2 linked regions of the Methylorubrum populi genome follow. The protein of the gene in region 1 interacts with the protein of each later gene in a pairwise test. Links are inferred from orthologs where the notes say so. Each region holds a gene or a part of one and is shown on either strand. Other genes may lie near its edges.

Evidence for each region.
Region 2: the proteins of ribD (region 1) and accC interact in binary tests that used the Escherichia coli proteins (3 or more experiments, as listed by UniProt). The link is inferred for Methylorubrum populi from one-to-one orthologs.

The regions. Positions count from the first base shown.
Region 1 is NZ_AP014809.1:3,730,495-3,738,576, reverse strand. The notes cover bases 2,592-5,458. They hold ribD (bifunctional diaminohydroxyphosphoribosylaminopyrimidine deaminase/5-amino-6-(5-phosphoribosylamino)uracil reductase RibD), read left to right. Parts: upstream 2,592-3,420; coding sequence 3,421-4,497; downstream 4,498-5,458. Other genes in these bases: MPPM_RS28965 (hypothetical protein), read right to left, coding at 5,156-5,305; MPPM_RS17245 (riboflavin synthase), read left to right, coding at 4,499-5,143; nrdR (transcriptional regulator NrdR), read left to right, coding at 2,816-3,370; MPPM_RS17260 (RrF2 family transcriptional regulator), read left to right, coding at 2,592-2,752. Also shown: MPPM_RS17270 (F0F1 ATP synthase subunit B family protein), read left to right, coding at 1-372; glyA (serine hydroxymethyltransferase), read left to right, coding at 739-2,043; more of MPPM_RS17260, read left to right, coding at 2,258-2,591; MPPM_RS17235 (GtrA family protein), read right to left, coding at 5,530-5,958; MPPM_RS17230 (UbiA family prenyltransferase), read right to left, coding at 5,955-7,466; ribH (6,7-dimethyl-8-ribityllumazine synthase), read left to right, coding at 7,798-8,082. UniProt on the Escherichia coli protein: Converts 2,5-diamino-6-(ribosylamino)-4(3h)-pyrimidinone 5'-phosphate into 5-amino-6-(ribosylamino)-2,4(1h,3h)-pyrimidinedione 5'-phosphate.
Region 2 is NZ_AP014809.1:1,196,399-1,204,612, reverse strand. The notes cover bases 5,011-8,009. They hold accC (acetyl-CoA carboxylase biotin carboxylase subunit), read right to left. Parts: upstream 7,195-8,009; coding sequence 5,827-7,194; downstream 5,011-5,826. Other genes in these bases: aroQ (type II 3-dehydroquinate dehydratase), read right to left, coding at 7,698-8,009; accB (acetyl-CoA carboxylase biotin carboxyl carrier protein), read right to left, coding at 7,205-7,681; aat (leucyl/phenylalanyl-tRNA--protein transferase), read right to left, coding at 5,054-5,728. Outside these bases: MPPM_RS05625 (vitamin B12-dependent ribonucleotide reductase), read right to left, coding at 1-757; MPPM_RS05620 (NADH:ubiquinone oxidoreductase subunit NDUFA12), read left to right, coding at 1,276-1,692; MPPM_RS05615 (SMP-30/gluconolactonase/LRE family protein), read left to right, coding at 1,798-2,895; MPPM_RS05610 (DUF2155 domain-containing protein), read left to right, coding at 2,996-3,655; MPPM_RS05605 (monooxygenase family protein), read right to left, coding at 3,813-4,292; MPPM_RS05600 (TetR/AcrR family transcriptional regulator), read left to right, coding at 4,340-4,963; more of aroQ, read right to left, coding at 8,010-8,153. UniProt on the Escherichia coli protein: This protein is a component of the acetyl coenzyme A carboxylase complex; first, biotin carboxylase catalyzes the carboxylation of the carrier protein and then the transcarboxylase transfers the carboxyl group to form malonyl-CoA.

The sequences.
Region 1 (8,082 bases):
GTGCGCCACGAGCTCGACGAGGCGCGTCGCCTGCGTGAAGAGGCCGCGGCCGTTCTCGCCGACTACAAGCGCCGCCGCACCGAGGCCGAGCGCGAGGCCGAGGCGATCGTCGCCGGCGCCCGCGAGGATGCCGAGCGCATCGCCGCCGAGGGCCATGCCCGCCTCAACGACTTCGTCGCCCGCCGCACCAAGGCCGCCGAGGCGAAGATCGCCCAGGCCGAGGCGCAGGCCTCCGCCCAGGTCCGCGCCGCCGCCGCCGACGCGGCGGTCAAGGTCTCCGAGACGCTGCTGCGCGAGCGGCTTCAGGGCGTCGCGGCCCAGGATCTCGTCCGCGCCAGCCTCGGCGACGTGAAGAGCCGGCTGCAGGCGTAAGGCTGGTGTCGATGACCGACGGGGTCTCTGCCGGGATTCGGTCAGGACACGGCGCAAATCGGCAAGTTGCGCCGCCCCGAGCCGCTATGCTCCGTCGGTGCGCTTGCGGGATCGGCCTTTCACCGACTTGATCGGTCCTGCGACACCCGGCCCTGCCGGGTGTTTTCGCGTCGGGGGCCGGTCGGATGCGCTGCGGTGCCGCGGAGCGGAGCCGGTCCCGTGAAAAATTTTGAAGACAGGCGAAAAATCACCTGTGCTTGGCCTGTCGTTCCGTGACGTGTACGAATAGTGGCTGAAAAACACCCCCGTGAACGCCGACGGGAAACGGGTGGGTTTGCCCGTAAACAAGGAAAAGAGGCTACGCTCATGAGCGCCGGAACTGTGTCCGACAACACCGCCCTCGATACCTTCTTTTCGGCTCATCTTGCCGAGACCGATCCCGAGATCGCGAAGGCCATCTCGCAGGAGCTCGGTCGCCAGCAGCACGAGATCGAGCTGATCGCCTCCGAGAACATCGTCTCGCGCGCCGTGCTCGAAGCGCAGGGCTCCGTGCTGACCAACAAGTACGCCGAGGGCTATCCGGGCCGGCGCTACTACGGCGGCTGCCAGTTCGTGGACATCGCCGAGGAGCTGGCGATCGACCGCGCCAAGCGCCTGTTCGGCTGCGGCTTCGCCAACGTTCAGCCGAATTCCGGCTCCCAGGCGAACCAGGGCGTGTTCATGGCCCTGATGCAGCCCGGCGACACCTTCCTCGGCCTCGACCTCGCCGCCGGCGGCCACCTCACCCACGGCGCCCCCCCGAACGTCTCGGGCAAGTGGTTCAAGCCGGTCTCCTACACCGTGCGCCGCGAGGACCAGCGCATCGACATGGAGCAGGTCGAGCGCCTCGCCCAGGAGCACAAGCCGAAGGTGATCATCGCCGGCGGCTCGGGCTATCCGCGCCACTGGGACTTCGCGAAGTTCCGTGAGATCGCCGATTCGGTCGGCGCCTACTTCTTCGTCGACATGGCCCACTTCGCCGGCCTCGTCGCCGCGGGCCTGCACCCGTCGCCGTTCCCGCACGCCCACGTGGCCACCACGACGACCCACAAGACCCTGCGCGGCCCGCGCGGCGGCATGATCCTGACGAACGACGAGGCGCTGGCCAAGAAGTTCAACTCGGCGATCTTCCCCGGCCTCCAGGGCGGCCCGCTGATGCACGTCATCGCCGCCAAGGCGGTGGCCTTCGGCGAGGCGCTGAAGCCCGAGTTCAAGATCTACGCCAAGCAGGTCATCGACAACGCCAAGGCGCTGGCCGACACCATCATCTCGGGCGGCTACGACATCACCTCGGGCGGCACCGACAACCACCTGATGCTGGTGGACCTTCAGCGGAAGGGCCTGACCGGCAAGGCGGCCGAGGCGGCGCTCTCGCGGGCCGACATCACCTGCAACAAGAACGGCGTGCCGTTCGACCCGCAGAAGCCGACCATCACCTCCGGCATCCGCCTCGGCACCCCCGCCAGCACGACCCGCGGCTTTGGCGTTGCCGAGTTCAAGCAGGTCGGCTCGCTGATCGTCGAGGTTCTCGACGGTGTCGCCGAGAAGGGCGAGGGTGGCGACGCTTCGGTCGAGGCGGCGGTCAAGGAGAAGGTCCACGCCCTGACCGATCGGTTCCCGATCTACAACTAAGATCGAACACGCTCCTTCGGCCCGCCCGAACGGCGGGCCCGTGCGGCCGCGGATCCCCTGGATTCGCGGCCGCTGACGTTTCAAGGCCGCCTCAAAGTTAATCCATGCAAGGTTTTTCAGTTCAAGGAGTGTACAGGTCATTCCATCCTTGGAATGATGTGCGCTGGAACGGCCTTCGTCTGAAGGTTGTGCGGCGCCGCTCGGGAGGGGGCTCCTGCATCTCTCGTTACACACGGATTACGGTCTTCGTCTCCTGATGCGTCTGACGCTGGCCGAGCCGGGAGCCTGGATCGCGACCCCGATCGTCGCGCAGCGCTTCGGCATCTCCGTGCACCACCTCCAGAAGATCGCTCAGGCTCTGGTCCGGGCCGGCGTCATCGAGGCGCGGCAGGGCCGCTCCGGCGGCGTGCGTCTCGCGCGGGATCCGCAGGAAATCCGGCTCGGACGGCTCGTGGCGGAGCTGGAGGGGATCGGCACGGTGGTCGATTGCCGGCGCGATCCCTGCCCGCTGATCAGCCGGTGCCGCCTCAAATGGGCTTTCGACGCGGCCGAGCAGGCGTTCTTCCTCGAACTCGACCGCCTCACCCTCGCCGACGTCGCGTCCGGCACGACGGCGGCGGCGCTCCGCAGCCTCTTCCGCGCCGAACCCGGAGACGGTGGCGCGCCGCCCGCTGCGCCGGTTCCGAGCGATCCGACTCCTGGCAATTGAGTGACGAGTGGGGCAGAGAGAGGCAGCTTTTGAGAGCGTCCGGGACGAGGTGGTGAGCGCGCGATGCGGTGTCCGTTCTGCGGAGGTCCCGACACGCAGGTGAAGGATTCGCGGCCGAGCGAGGATTCCTCGGCGATCCGCCGCCGCCGCGTCTGCCCGGATTGCGGCGGACGCTTCACGACCTTCGAGCGGGTGCAGCTGCGCGAACTCGTCGTGCTCAAGCGCTCGGGCAAGCGCGTGCCGTTCGACCGCGACAAGCTCCAGCGCTCGATCGATGTCGCCCTGCGCAAGCGCACGGTCGATCCCGAGCGGGTGGAGCGCCTCGTCAGCGGCATCACCCGGCGCCTGGAGAGCGGCGGAGAGGGCGAGGTCACCAGCGAGGCCATCGGCGAGGCGGTGATGGAGGGCCTGAAGGGCCTCGACGACGTCGCCTATGTCCGCTTCGCCTCGGTCTACAAGAATTTCCGCGAAGCGCAGGACTTCCAGGATCTGCTCGGCACCCTCGGCGGCCGGCTGGAGGGCGACGTTCCGCTTCCCGATGACGAGCAGGCCGCGCCCGCGCAGCCGGACGAGGAGGCCGTCCCGCGCCGCCGCCGGCCCGCTCGGAAGTCGATGTGACGGGGCGAGCCGTGGACGCGTCCCAGCAGGCAGCCCTCGATCGGCGCGCCATGCGTCTCGCCCTGGCCCTGGGTCGGCGCAATCTCGGCCGAACCTGGCCCAATCCGAGCGTCGGCGCGGTCGTGGTCGCCCAGGGCCGCATCGTCGGGCAGGCGGTGACGGCCGTCGGTGGGCGTCCGCACGCGGAGCCCCTGGCGCTCGCCATGGCCGGCGAGGCCGCCCGCGGCGCCACGCTCTACGTCACCCTGGAGCCCTGCTCGCATCACGGCCGTACGCCGCCCTGCACCGACGCGACGATCGCCGCCGGGATCGCCCGCGTCGTCACCGCGATCGAGGACCCCGATCCGCGGGTTGCCGGGCGCGGCCATGCGGGGTTGCGTGCGGCCGGGATCACGGTCGAGACCGGATTGCTGCGCGAGGAGGCTGCCCGCGACCATCGCGGCCATTTCAGCCGGGTCACGAAGGGGCGCCCGAGCCTCCACCTCAAGCTCGCCCGCACCCGCGACGGCTTCGCAGCCCCCTCGACCGGCGAGCGGCTGAAGATCACCGGTGCCATCGCCGACGGGGCGGTGCATCTATGGCGGGCGCATGCCGACGCGATCATGGTCGGCATCGGCACGGCCCGGGCCGACGACCCGTCGCTGACCGTGCGGCTGCCGGGGCTCGCCGAGCGCTCGCCGCTGCGGATCGTTCTCGACTCGACGCTTCGCCTCAATCCCGCGAGCCATCTCGTGCGCGGGGCCCGCGATCTGCCGACACTGGTGCTGACCGGTCGGGGCGCTCCGGCCCATGCAAGGCGGATGCTCGCTTCCTTCGGCGTCGAACTCGCCTTCGTTCCCACCGACGCGCAGGGCCGCATCGATCTGTCCGCCGCCCTGAGGGCCCTGGCCGAACGCGGCCTGACGCGGATCTGCAGCGAGGGCGGTCCGGCGCTTGCCGACGCGCTCGCCGCGCACGATCTCATCGATGCCTGCACGCTCATCACAGGCCCCGTCACGCTGGGCGAGGCCGGCGGCCTGCCTGCCCTCGGGCCCAACCTCGCCCGCCGCCTCGCCGACGGCTCCCTGAACGCGGTCGAGAGCCGCGACTTCGGCCCCGACACGGCGGTCACCTACGAGAGGATCTGACATGTTCACCGGGCTCGTCAGCGATGTCGGCCGAGTCGTCTCGGTGGAGGGCTCGGAGCGCCTACGCCGGATCGTCATCGAGAGTGCCTACGATCCCGCCGGCATCGCGCTGGGCGCCTCGATCGCCTGCTCCGGCCCCTGCCTCACCGCCGTCGCCGTGGAGCCGCACGGGACGGGCTGCCGCTTCGCGGTCGATGCCGCCGCCGAGACCCTGGCCCGCACCACGGTCGGAGCCTGGCGCGAGGGTACGCGGGTCAACCTCGAACGCTCGCTCAAGCTCGGCGACGAACTCGGCGGCCACCTCGTCACCGGCCATGTCGACGGCATCGCCGAGATCCTCGCCCGCGAGACCGTCACGGCCGGGGACAATCCGTGGGGCGCGAGCGAGCGCTTCACCCTGCGGGCGCCGACGGCGCTCGCCGGCTTCATCGCCGAGAAGGGCTCGATCTGCCTCGACGGCACCTCGCTCACCGTAAACGCGGTCTCGGGTGCCGACTTCTCGGTGCTGCTGATCCCGCACAGCCTCTCGGTCACGACCTGGGAGGAGCGCCGCGCAGGGGACCGGATCAATCTCGAAGTCGATCTCCTGGCTCGCTATGCCGCGCGGCTCGCCGAGACGCGCGGCTTGCTCCAGGCGAAAACCTGAGGGTCATCCCGCTCACGGGCCGGCATAGGCGGCGGCGAGGCTGTTGAGGATCGTCTGGACCTCGCCGTCATGCGCCTTGTCGCCCGCGGGCGAGGCCCAGTAGCTCACCAGCAGATAGCGATCGCCCTCGGTCTTCGGCACGACCGAGAGGTAACGCAGCACCGTCGGTTTACCCTCGTAGGTCGCCGGATACTCGGTGACCTTGAGCAGGTCGGTTGGGAAATCGACCTGCTTGTCGGTCTCCGTGCCGATGACCTCGACGCCCTGATCCTTGAAGTCGGCGTTGTGCTCGTCGAGCAGCGTCTGGAACTGGGCCGGCCGGTAGCTCTCGAACCGTGGTGTCGAACCTCGCCGTGGTGACGCTGCTCTCGGTCTACAGGCTCTGACTACAGGCTCTGGGACGCGGGCCGGGCGCCCGCGGCGAAGGTGAGGAGCCGGTGGCCGAGATAGTTCGCCACGGCGCCCACCGCGATGCCGAGGCCGTGGGCGAGCGCCTGGGCGACCGGCAGCTTCAGATTCGGCAGCAGGACGGTCAGGCCCGCGAGTGCCACCGTGCTCACCACGAGCACGACGGACGCGCCGACGGCGTTCACCGCTAGGAACAGCCAGACCTGCCCCCGCAGCGATCCCCGCGACGCCGCCCGGAAGACGAAGGCCCGATAGAGCCAGAACGACGCGGCCATGCTGAGGCCGTAGGCGGCCAGCAGCGCCGCCTCGAAGGGCAGTACGAGGGAGAGCGGGATCCGCGTGAGCCAGTTGATCGCCGTCGCCGAGCCGCCGGCGATGAGGAAGCGGACGACCTCGCTGCCGATCACGGGACGAGGCCCGGCGGCAGGCCGAAGGCGGCCGCGGCGAAGGCGATCCCGGCCATGCCCGCGAGCGCGAGGCTCGGGCGGTCTTTGATCGCGAAGGCGACCGGATCGTCGTGGAGCGCATCCCGCCCCGCCAGCAGCCAGACCCGGCCCAGGAACAGGACGAGGATCAGCGGGAAGCTCCACAGGGTCAGCGGCGCGGCGAGCGCGGCGTGGTGGAACGCCTCATTGGCCAGATAGAGAATGAAGATGACGACGCTGGAGAGGCCGGCGGCGACGCCGAAGGCGAGCACCACCGCCTCGTCGGCCGGCTGGTAACCGCGCCCGGCGATGGTGCCGGCCTGGCCGCGCCGCACGGCGCCGCGCAGTTCCGTGTGGCGCTTGGCGAAGCACAGCGAGGTGAACAGGAACATCGAGAAGGTGAGAAGCCAGGGCGACCACGCCACCGCGACCGCCGCGACGCCGACGGCGATGCGCAGGGTGAACAGGCTCCCGAGCGTCAACGCGTCGAGCATCGGCACCCGCTTGAGCCACGCGGAATAGGTCAGCGTCAGAGCGAGATAGGCGAGCACGCCGGTGAGCACCGCCGTCCCTGCACAGGCCGCGACCGCGAGCCCGCCGATGAAGCCGACGACGAGCGCCACCAGGCCGGTGGCGATCGGAAGCCGGCCGCTCGCCAGGGGACGCACGCGCTTCGACCAGTGGGCCCGATCGTGGGAGAGATCGAGCAGGTCGTTCAACAGGTAGCTCGCCGAGGCGACGAGCCCGAGCGCGAGGAAGGCCAGGAAGGCGCTTGCCCAGGCCTGCGCCTCCCCGGCCCGGCCGCCGAGCACGAGCGGCAGGAAGACCAGGGCATTCTTGGCCCACTGGTGCGGGCGCAGGGCCCTGAGCAGCGCACGGGCGCGCGAGGCCGCGGGAAACTCCTCGACCGGTTTGCCGAGCCGCCGGGCCGCCCGCAGCACGCCGGGGGACGCCCCCACCACGATCACCCGGCGCGCGGCGGCCCAGACCGGCAGGTCGGCGGCGGCATCGCCCGCGTAGTCGAAGCCCTGCGGGTAGAGCGCCCGGAGCTGGGCCGCCTTGGCCTCCCCCTTCAGGTTCCGAACCCCGTCGCTCGCCACCACCCGATCGAAGACGGGAAAGCGCCGCAGCGCCCGCAGTGCCATCAGCTCGTCGGCGGCGGTGGCGAGCACGATCTCCTGACCCGCGGCCTTCCGCGCCTCGATATGGGCAAGCAGCGCCTCGTTGGCCGGCAGGGCCGCGATGTCGAGTCCGGCGCCCTCCGCGATGCGGCGCTTGAAGAAGGCCCGGCCCCGCGGCAGCCACAGCAGCATCGCCAGCAGCATCAGCGGATTGCGCCGCAGCAGCGCGATGATCCCTTCGAGGAGCAGATCCGTGCGCAGCAGCGTGCCGTCGAGATCGATCACCAGCGGCGGCGCCAGGGGAGACGCGGCTGCCGCCGCGATCGGGATCGGTGCCGTCTCGGACCTTCGCACCCGCTGGGCCGCCATGCCGGATAACCCCCGTCTCCCGTGCGGGACCGCCATTCGAGGGCCCACAACTCGCGTCGGGGAATCTATCGCCGGTAACGACTTCGGACGGGTTAACCGCGCTCATCGCAGGTTGTGACGGCGGCGCTTCTCCTCGATGTGATGGGCCAAACCTCTCCGGTTCAATCAAAATGCGAGGGATCTCCGGGCCGGGACCGGTGTGGCGCGCGGCGGTACTGCGCCGCGGGCGCGCGCGGCCTGCGTCCCGCGGCGCTTGTGGAGCGCGCGGCACTTGGGCTAACCCTCCGGCCCGCCCCGAACTTTCGCGAACGCAGCCCGGAACGTCACACGCATGGTCTCCCAACGCCGGGACGCGGACGCGCCCAAAAGCATTCTTGAGAGCTTGGCCGGCACCCGTGTGCTGGTGGTTGAGGCGCGCTACTACGACGACGTCGCCGACGAGCTGCTGGCAGGGGCCCGGGCGGCCATCGAGGCGGTCGGCGCCGAGGCGCGGGTCTTTACGGTCCCGGGTGCCCTCGAAATTCCGGCCGCCATCGCGATCCTGATGGAGGCGGGCCGCAAGGCCGGCGGCCCCTACGACGCGGCGGTGGCGCTCGGCTGCGTCATCCGCGGCGAG
Region 2 (8,214 bases), 2.5 Mb from region 1 along the record:
CCGACGACTTGCCGCCGCCGCCGAGCCGCTCGTTCTCGGCGCGCAGCATCGAGAAGTTCGAGCCGGTGCCGGAGCCGTACTTGAACAGGCGGGCCTCACGCACCCACAGGTCCATGATGCCGCCCTCGTTGACGAGGTCGTCCTGCACCGACTGGATGAAGCAGGCATGCGGCTGCGGGTGCTCGTAGGCCGTGGCCGACTTCGTCAGCGCGCCGGTCTTCGGGTCGCAGTAGAAATGGCCCTGGCTCGGGCCGTCGATGCCGTAGGCCCAGTGCAGGCCGGTGTTGAACCATTGCGGCGAGTTCGGCGCCACCATCTGGCGGGCGAGCATGAAGCGCAGCTCGTCCATGAAGGCCGAGGCGTCTTCCTCCGAGGAGAAGTAGCCGCCCTTCCAGCCCCAGTAGGTCCAGCAGCCGGCCAGGCGATCGAACACCTGGGTCGACGAAATCTCGGAGACGAAGCGCTCCTCCTCGGGCAGCGCGCCGAGCGCGGCCTCGTCCGGCACGGAGCGCCACAGGAAGGAGGGAACGCTGTTCTCCTCGACCCGCTTCAGGCGGGCGGGGACGCCGGCCTTGCGAAAATACTTTTGGGCCAGGACGTCGGCGGCGACCTGGCTCCAGCTCTCGGGCACGGAAATGCCGTCGAGCCGGAAGACGATCGAGCCGTCCGGGTTGCGGATCTCGCTCACCGCCTTGCGGAAGGCGATGGACGCGTAGGGAGACTGGCCTGCCGTGGTGTAGCGCCGCTCGAACCGCATGAATCCCTCTCCCTCGGAGCCAAGCGACCCCGTGCCGCGGCGCGGGCCGCGGTTCATGGATGAAAAGCCGGAATGCCCTCGGCCGGTTCGTGGCCCCGCATGCGATGCGTTGGGAGCCTGTCCGTCACGCGGAAACGGGGTCTTTCGCAAACCCCGCCGAACCGTCCGAAGCGATGCCCGGACCTTACGTCCGGGTGGCCATCTGCGTCAATAACTAGTGCCGGCTACCCGTGTTCCGCGCTAGATGTTGTGTTCTGCAGGATAATCCTGTGGATATCCGGAACGGTTCGCTAAGTGGCCTTTCGGCTTCATCGAATCCGCCGGGAAATTTTTTCGGTCCACAGGCGACAGCACGGTTCCGGCTGCCCATAACGGGGCCGAACAGGGTTAACGGGCGCGCGAGACAGGCGGAGCGTGCCGAAAATGCGACAGCGGCGCGGGGTGCTGGACTCGCGCCCGCGTGACGACCATAACGGCCCGGCGACGGCGCCGCGGACCCGTCGCTTGCCGGAGGAACCATGGCCCTCAAGGACACGCTGCTGCGCATCTTCACGTGGTGGAACGGGCAGACGATGTCGCTCGCGCTCTACACGGCGCGCAGCGGCCAGTTCGTCGGTTCGGACGAACTCGGCAACAAGTACTACAAGGCGCTCGGCCCGCTGATCGACCGCTCGGTCGGCCCGGAGCGGCGCTGGGTGGTCTATAACGGCTACGCCGACGCCTCCCGCGTGCCGCCGGGCTGGCGCGCGTGGCTGTGCCACAACGGCGACACGCCTCCGAGCGAGGAGGATTACAAGCCCCGCGAGTGGCAGAAGGCCCACGAGGAGAACCTCACGGGCACGGCGGCGGCCTACCGGCCGAAAGGCTCGCAGCTCTCCTGGGGCGCACGGCCCGCCGCGACCGGCGACTACGTGCCGTGGACGCCGGGCGAGTAGCTCCTTTTCGGGCGTCCTGATCGCTCGGGTACTGCGCCGGCTTGCCGGTGAACGGATCGCCGCGTCGGGCCTTGTCCCTCCATCGAAGGATGAAGGGCGAAACCCATGCGAGCGACGACGTTGGCCCTGCTGCTGTGCCTCGGCACCGGCGCCGTGCAGGCTCAGGAGGCCGATGCGCAGGCGCAGGCCGAACTGACGCCGGTCCTGAAATCCGAAAACCTCGTCTTCAACGGCATCACCCGCTCGAAGGACGGGCGGCTGTTCTCCCCCTTCCAGCGCCAGCAGAAGGACAAGGGGATCGAGCTCGGTGAGTGGGTGGACGGCAAGCCGGTGCCCTATCCGGACGCGGCCTGGAACGGCTGGAAGACCGGCGAGGACGCGTCCAAGGCCTTCGTCGGCGTCAACGCCATCCGCATCGGTCCGGACGGCGATCTCTGGGTGATCGACAAGGGCGCGGCCGAACTCGGCGGGGCGCCGCTGCCCGGCGGGCCGAAGCTCGTGCAGATCGACCTCTCGGCCAACAAGGTCCGCAAGGTCTTCCCGCTGGAGAAGGCGACCACGGACAAGAGCTTCATCGACGATTTCCGCTTCAACGGCCGCAAGGTCTACCTGACCGATGCCGGCCAGCCCGGCATCCTCGTGCTCGACCTCGACGACGGCACGCTCCGGCGCGTGCTCGACGGGCATCCCTCGACGGTGGCGCAGCGCCCGCTCACCGGCGAGAACAAGGTGCTGCTCGACGCGAAGGACAAGCCGATCGCGATCCATGCCGACCAGCTCGAAGTCTCGCCGGACGGCAAGTGGTTCACCTACCAAGCCTGCACCGGCCCGCTCTATCGGATCGAGACCAGGTGGCTCGACGATGCGAATGTGAGCGATGCAGAGCGAGGCAAGCATGTCGCGCTGTTCGCCGCCACCGTCTCGACCGGCGGCACGGCGATCGATGCCGAGGGCAATATCTACGCCTCCGACACCGACAATCTGCGGATCCTGAAATTCGCGCCCGACGGCACGCAGAGCACCCTGGTGCAGGACCCGCGGCTGGTCTGGGTCGATGCGATGTGGATCGACGAGGAGGGCGGCCTCTGGCTTCCGGCGGCGCAGATGAACCGCAGCAAGGGCATGAACGGCGGCACGTCGAAGATTGCGTTTCCGACGACGATCTTCCGCATGTCGATTGGCGCCAAGCCGGTGCGGAACTAGGAGGGACGGTCCGGCCGCCCTTTTTCCACCACCCTTCGGGTGTTGGAACGGCCGGACGTTCCCCGGCCGCGACGGCCGGCTCCAGACTCAAGAGGGCGCCTTGAGCCGCATCCCCGCTACCGTTCTGCGCCGGACCGCGCTCGGCACGCTGGCGCTGATCCTGTCCGCGCTGCCGGCCTCCGCCGACAAGATCAAGAACCCGACCGCGGTGTTCTCCGGCCTCGACAAGATCACCGGCCGGATCGTGACCTTCGAGGTCTCCATCGACGAGACGGTGCAGTTCGGCGCCCTGCAACTCACGCCGCGGGTCTGCTACTCGCGCCCGCCCACCGAGACGCCGAAGACCACGGCCTTCCTCGAAGTCGACGAGGTGACGCTCGACAGCAAGTACCGGCGCATCTTCACGGGCTGGATGTTCGCGGCGAGTCCGGGGCTCCACGCCATCGAGCACCCGATCTACGACGTGTGGCTGACCGATTGTAAGGGCGGCACCGACGTGATCGCCGAGGCCAAGGAGCAGGAGGACGTGCCCGCGCTCGCTTCCCGCCAGGAGAAGCCGAAGAAGAAGGGCGTGGACCCGACCAAGACGGCGCAACAGGTCAACCAGAACGGCCAAGTGGACGTCGAGGGCCCGCGCGGCGTGCCGGTCCAGCCCAAGCAGAAGCCCTCGCGGAAATTCTTCCCGAACAACGAGGGCCCTGCGCCGGCCCCGCCGCCTCCGCGCGAGCCGCAATCGATCTTCGACGCGATCTTCCGCTAGCGCATCGTGCTGGATATCGGATCCAGCACGATGCGCTAGGCTATTGTTTTTGCATCATCTTTTTCCGAAAGCCGGAAACCACCTTTCGGGATGATGCTCTAGAGCGCATTCCGACGAACCGGCCTGATGCCATCAGGTCGGATGCTCCGGACGTCTCCTACGAAGCCAGCCGCTGCCGCGAGGTCATGAACGGTCCGTCCGGCTGGCGGGCGGCGGCGAAGGTGCCGAGCCCGACCGGGCGCGGCATGCCGACATAGATCGCCTCCATCCCGCCGGAGAGGCGGTAGGCCTCGTGCCAGAAACCGTTTCCGGCGGCATCGCGGCTGAAATCCCGCCACCACGTCTTGTGCGGGTCAGAGCGGGTGAAGGCCTCCAGACTCTCGAGATCGCGCCAGTACTGTCGCATCCCGATATGGTTGAGGCCGTAGACGAGGTTCTCGTGTGCGAGCAGCCCGTCGGGCATCTCCCGCTGCACGCGCGCCAGGCCACGCCCGATGCCGAGCAGCGCCAGCAAGCCCCGCAGCCGGCTGACCCGGAAGCCGAGATAGACCACCACGAGGCCGGGATAGGCCGAGAGGTCGACCGAGTCCCGCCGGGGCCGGCGGCTCGCGCCCGCTTGCTCGTCCGTCATCGGCATGGCATCCACTCCATGTTTACGGTGTAATCATAGGTCTCTTGCTTACAGTGTCAACATTCGAGCGCGAGCCGAATCCCGCCAAGGGCGGTTATCACCATGGCGAACTGCGCGAGGCGCTGGTCGCGGCCGGCCTGTCGATCTTGGAGGAGGGCGGCGATGCGTCCGCCCTCGGATTGCGCGAGGCGGCGCGGCGGGCCGGCGTCTCGGCCATGGCGCCCTACCGGCACTTCCCCGACAAGGACGCCCTGCTCGCGGCGGTGGCGACGATCGGGTTCGAGCGGCTGCGTGCGGCGCTGGAGGCGGCCGACAGGGCAGGGGAGGGCGAGGAAACGAAACGGGATGCGCTGTACGCTCAAGGGCAGGCCTACGTCGCCTTCGCCTGCGCCCAGCCCGGCCTATTCCGCCTGATGTTCTCGGCCCGCTCGGGCGGAGCGCGGCCTCAAGCCCTGTGCGAAGCCTCCGCCGCGGCCTACGCGGTGCTGTCCGACCGGGTCGCGACGCTGGTGCCGGCGGCCGCGGCGGCGGAGGAAGCCCTGCGATCCTGGGCGCTGGTCCACGGCATCGCCTCGCTCGCCATCGACGGCATGGTCGGCGAGGCGGTGCGCACCGACCCCCAGGCCGCCGCCGCGCTCGCCCACCGGCTGCTGAGACTCGAACCGATCTCGGGATGAGGACGAATCCGGGATTCAGACGGGATCGCCCGGTCGTCGCCAGGGCTCTGTCCTGAACCCGCGAAGGGACGCGTCCTTTCGAAGCCTCGACTATGGGTGGGTGCTGCCAATCCCGAGGGCGGCCAGGGCTTCGGTGCCGCGAAAGCCCCGGTCGCGCGGGCCCCACTCGGCCCGCTCGGTGATCGCGGCGGCGAGCTGGCGCTTGTAGATGTGGCGCGGCACCTCCTCGACGCCGAACTGGCTCAGGTGCTCCGTCAGGAACTGCGTATCGGCGAGCCGGTAGCCGCCCGCGCGGAGCCGGGCCACGAGGTGGACCAGGGCGACCTTCGAGGCGTCGCGCACCTCGTGGAACATGCTCTCGCCGAAGAAGGCGGCTCCGAGGGACACGCCGTAGAGCCCGCCCGCGAGCCGCCCCTCGTGGTAGACCTCGATCGTGTGGCAATGGCCGAGATCGAACAGGGCACCGTAGAGATCGCGGATGCGGGCGTTGATCCAGGTGCGGGTGGTGTCCCGGCGCGGGGCGGCGCAGCCGTCGATCACCGCGTCGAAATCCCGGTCGCTCACGACCTCGAACAGGTCGGAGCGCACGGTGCGGGCGAGCCGGCGGGGAACGTGGAAGCGGTCGAGGGGCAGCACGCCGCGGGCCCGGGGCTCGACCCAGTAGATCGTCGGATCATCCGCATCCTCGGCCATCGGGAAGATCCCGGCGGCATAGGCCTTGAGCAGGATGTCGGGCGTGATGTCCACGGGATGCCTGTCGTGCATCGGAGCGTTGTCGCGCGCTCCCGGCCCGAGCGCCAGCCGGCACTCGGGCGCAGGCGTGACGAGGAGGCGGGCGTGACAGGGCGTTGAGCCCTGTCCTCTCAGCGCCGCAGCTCGACGCCGGCGGCCTCCTCGCGGGCGAGGAAGCTCTCGAGCCAGTGGATGTCGTACTGACCGTTCTGGACGTCGGCGTTGCGCACCAGCGTGCGGAACAGCGGCAGCGTCGTGTCGATGCCGTCGACCACGAACTCGTCGAGCGCCCGGCGCAGGCGCATCAGGCACTCGTTGCGGGTGCGCCCGTGCACGATCAGCTTGCCGATCAGCGAGTCGTAGTGCGGCGGGATCCGGTAGCCCTGGAAGGCGGCCGAATCGACCCGCACGCCGAGACCGCCCGGCGGATGGAAATAGGTGATCAGCCCCGGCGAGGGGCGGAAGGTCGACGGGTGCTCGGCATTGATCCGGCACTCGATGGCATGGCCCTCGACCCTGATGTCTTCTTGCCCCACCGACAGGCCGCCGCCGGCCGCGACCCGGATCTGCTCGTTCACGAGGTCGATCCCGGTGATCATCTCGGTGACGGGATGCTCCACCTGGATGCGGGTGTTCATCTCGATGAAGTAGAACCGCCCGTCCTCGTAGAGGAACTCGATGGTGCCGGCGCCGAGATAGCTCAGTTCACGCATCGCGTTGGCGCAGATGCCACCGATCTCGGCCCGCATTTCGGCGTTGAGCGCGGGCGAGCCGCCCTCTTCCCAGACCTTCTGGTGACGGCGCTGGAGCGAGCAGTCGCGCTCGGCCAGATGCACGGCGCCGCCGCGCCCGTCGCCGAGGATCTGCACCTCGATGTGGCGCGGCTTGGTCAGGTACTTCTCGAGGTAGACCGCGTCGTCGCCGAAGGCGGCCTTGGCCTCGGTGCGGGCCATGTCGAGGGCCTGCTCCAGCTCGGCTTCCGAGCGGGCGACCTTCATGCCGCGCCCGCCGCCGCCGGAGGCCGCCTTCACCAGAACCGGATAGCCGATCTCGGCGGCGACCCGCTTGGCCTCGTCGGGGTCGGAGACGCCGCCCTCCGAGCCCGGCACGCAGGGGATGCCGAGGCGCTTGGCGGTGCGCTTGGCCTCGATCTTGTCGCCCATCACCCGGATATGCTCGGCCTTGGGGCCGATGAAGCCGATATTGTGATGCGCCAGAACCTCGGCGAAGCGGGCGTTCTCCGACAGGAAGCCGTAACCCGGATGGACGGCATCCGACCCGGTGATCTCGCAGGCGGCGATGATCGAGGGAATGTTCAGGTAGCTGTCGCGGGCGGCCGGCGGGCCGATGCAGACGCTCTCGTCGGCGAGCCGCACATGCATGGCGTCGGCATCGGCGGTCGAGTGGACCGCGACGGTGGCGATACCGAGCTCCTTGGCCGCCCGCAGGATGCGAAGCGCGATCTCGCCGCGGTTGGCGATCAGGATCTTGTCGAACATCGCGGGGAGGCTACTCGAGAACGAGGAGGGCTTCGCCGTACTCGACCGGCATCCCGTCCTCGACGAAGATCGCGGTCACCGTACCGGCGCGGGGCGCGACGATTTCATTGAAGGTCTTCATCGCCTCGACCAGCAGCAGCTTGTCGCCGGCCTGGACCTTGGTGCCGATCTCGATGAACGGCTTCGCGTCGGGGGACGGCCGCAGATAGGCGGTGCCGACCATGGGGGAGGGGACCGCGCCGGGATGGCCGGCGCCGGATTTGGCGGGCGCGGGCGCCATGGCGGCGGGGGGGACGGCGACGGGCGCTGCCGCCGCTACCGCGGCCGGGGCGGCGGGCGCGACCTGAACCGAGACCGCCTCGATCCTGCGGGCGACGCGGATGCGCAAGTCACCCTTCTCGACCTCGATCTCGCTCAGATCGGTCTCGGCGACCATCCGGGCGAGCTCGCGCACCAGTTCGGGATCGAAGGGTTCGTTCTTGGCCATCGGCTCTTGGTTCACGTCAGGAGGCGGACGGGAGCTGTCCGCGCAGGAGATGGGCGAGGGCATCGAGCCCGACAATGTAGCTGTGGGGACCGAAACCCGAAATCACACCGGCGCAGACCGGGGCGATCCGCGATACGTGCCGGAATTCCTCGCGGGCATGGACGTTCGAGAGGTGGATTTCCACCGCCGTCACCCCCGCGCCCTTGATCGCATCGCGCAGTGCGATCGATGTGTGCGTGTAGGCGGCGGCGTTGATGAGCACCCCGGCTCCGGCGGCCCCCGCCTCCTGCACGAACGTCACCAGTTCGCCCTCGTGATTCGTCTGACGGAAGGTCAGGGCGATATCGAGGCGGGCTGCGCGTTCCCGCAGGCTCTGCTCGATATCGGCGAGGGTCGCCGCGCCGTAGATGCCGGGCTCGCGCGTGCCGAGGAGGTTGAGGTTCGGCCCGTTGAGGCAGTGGATCGCGATCATGCCGTCCGGCTTCGTCGGCCGGAGGCTTCGCGAACCGCCCGGCGGGATGGGCGGTCTTAGA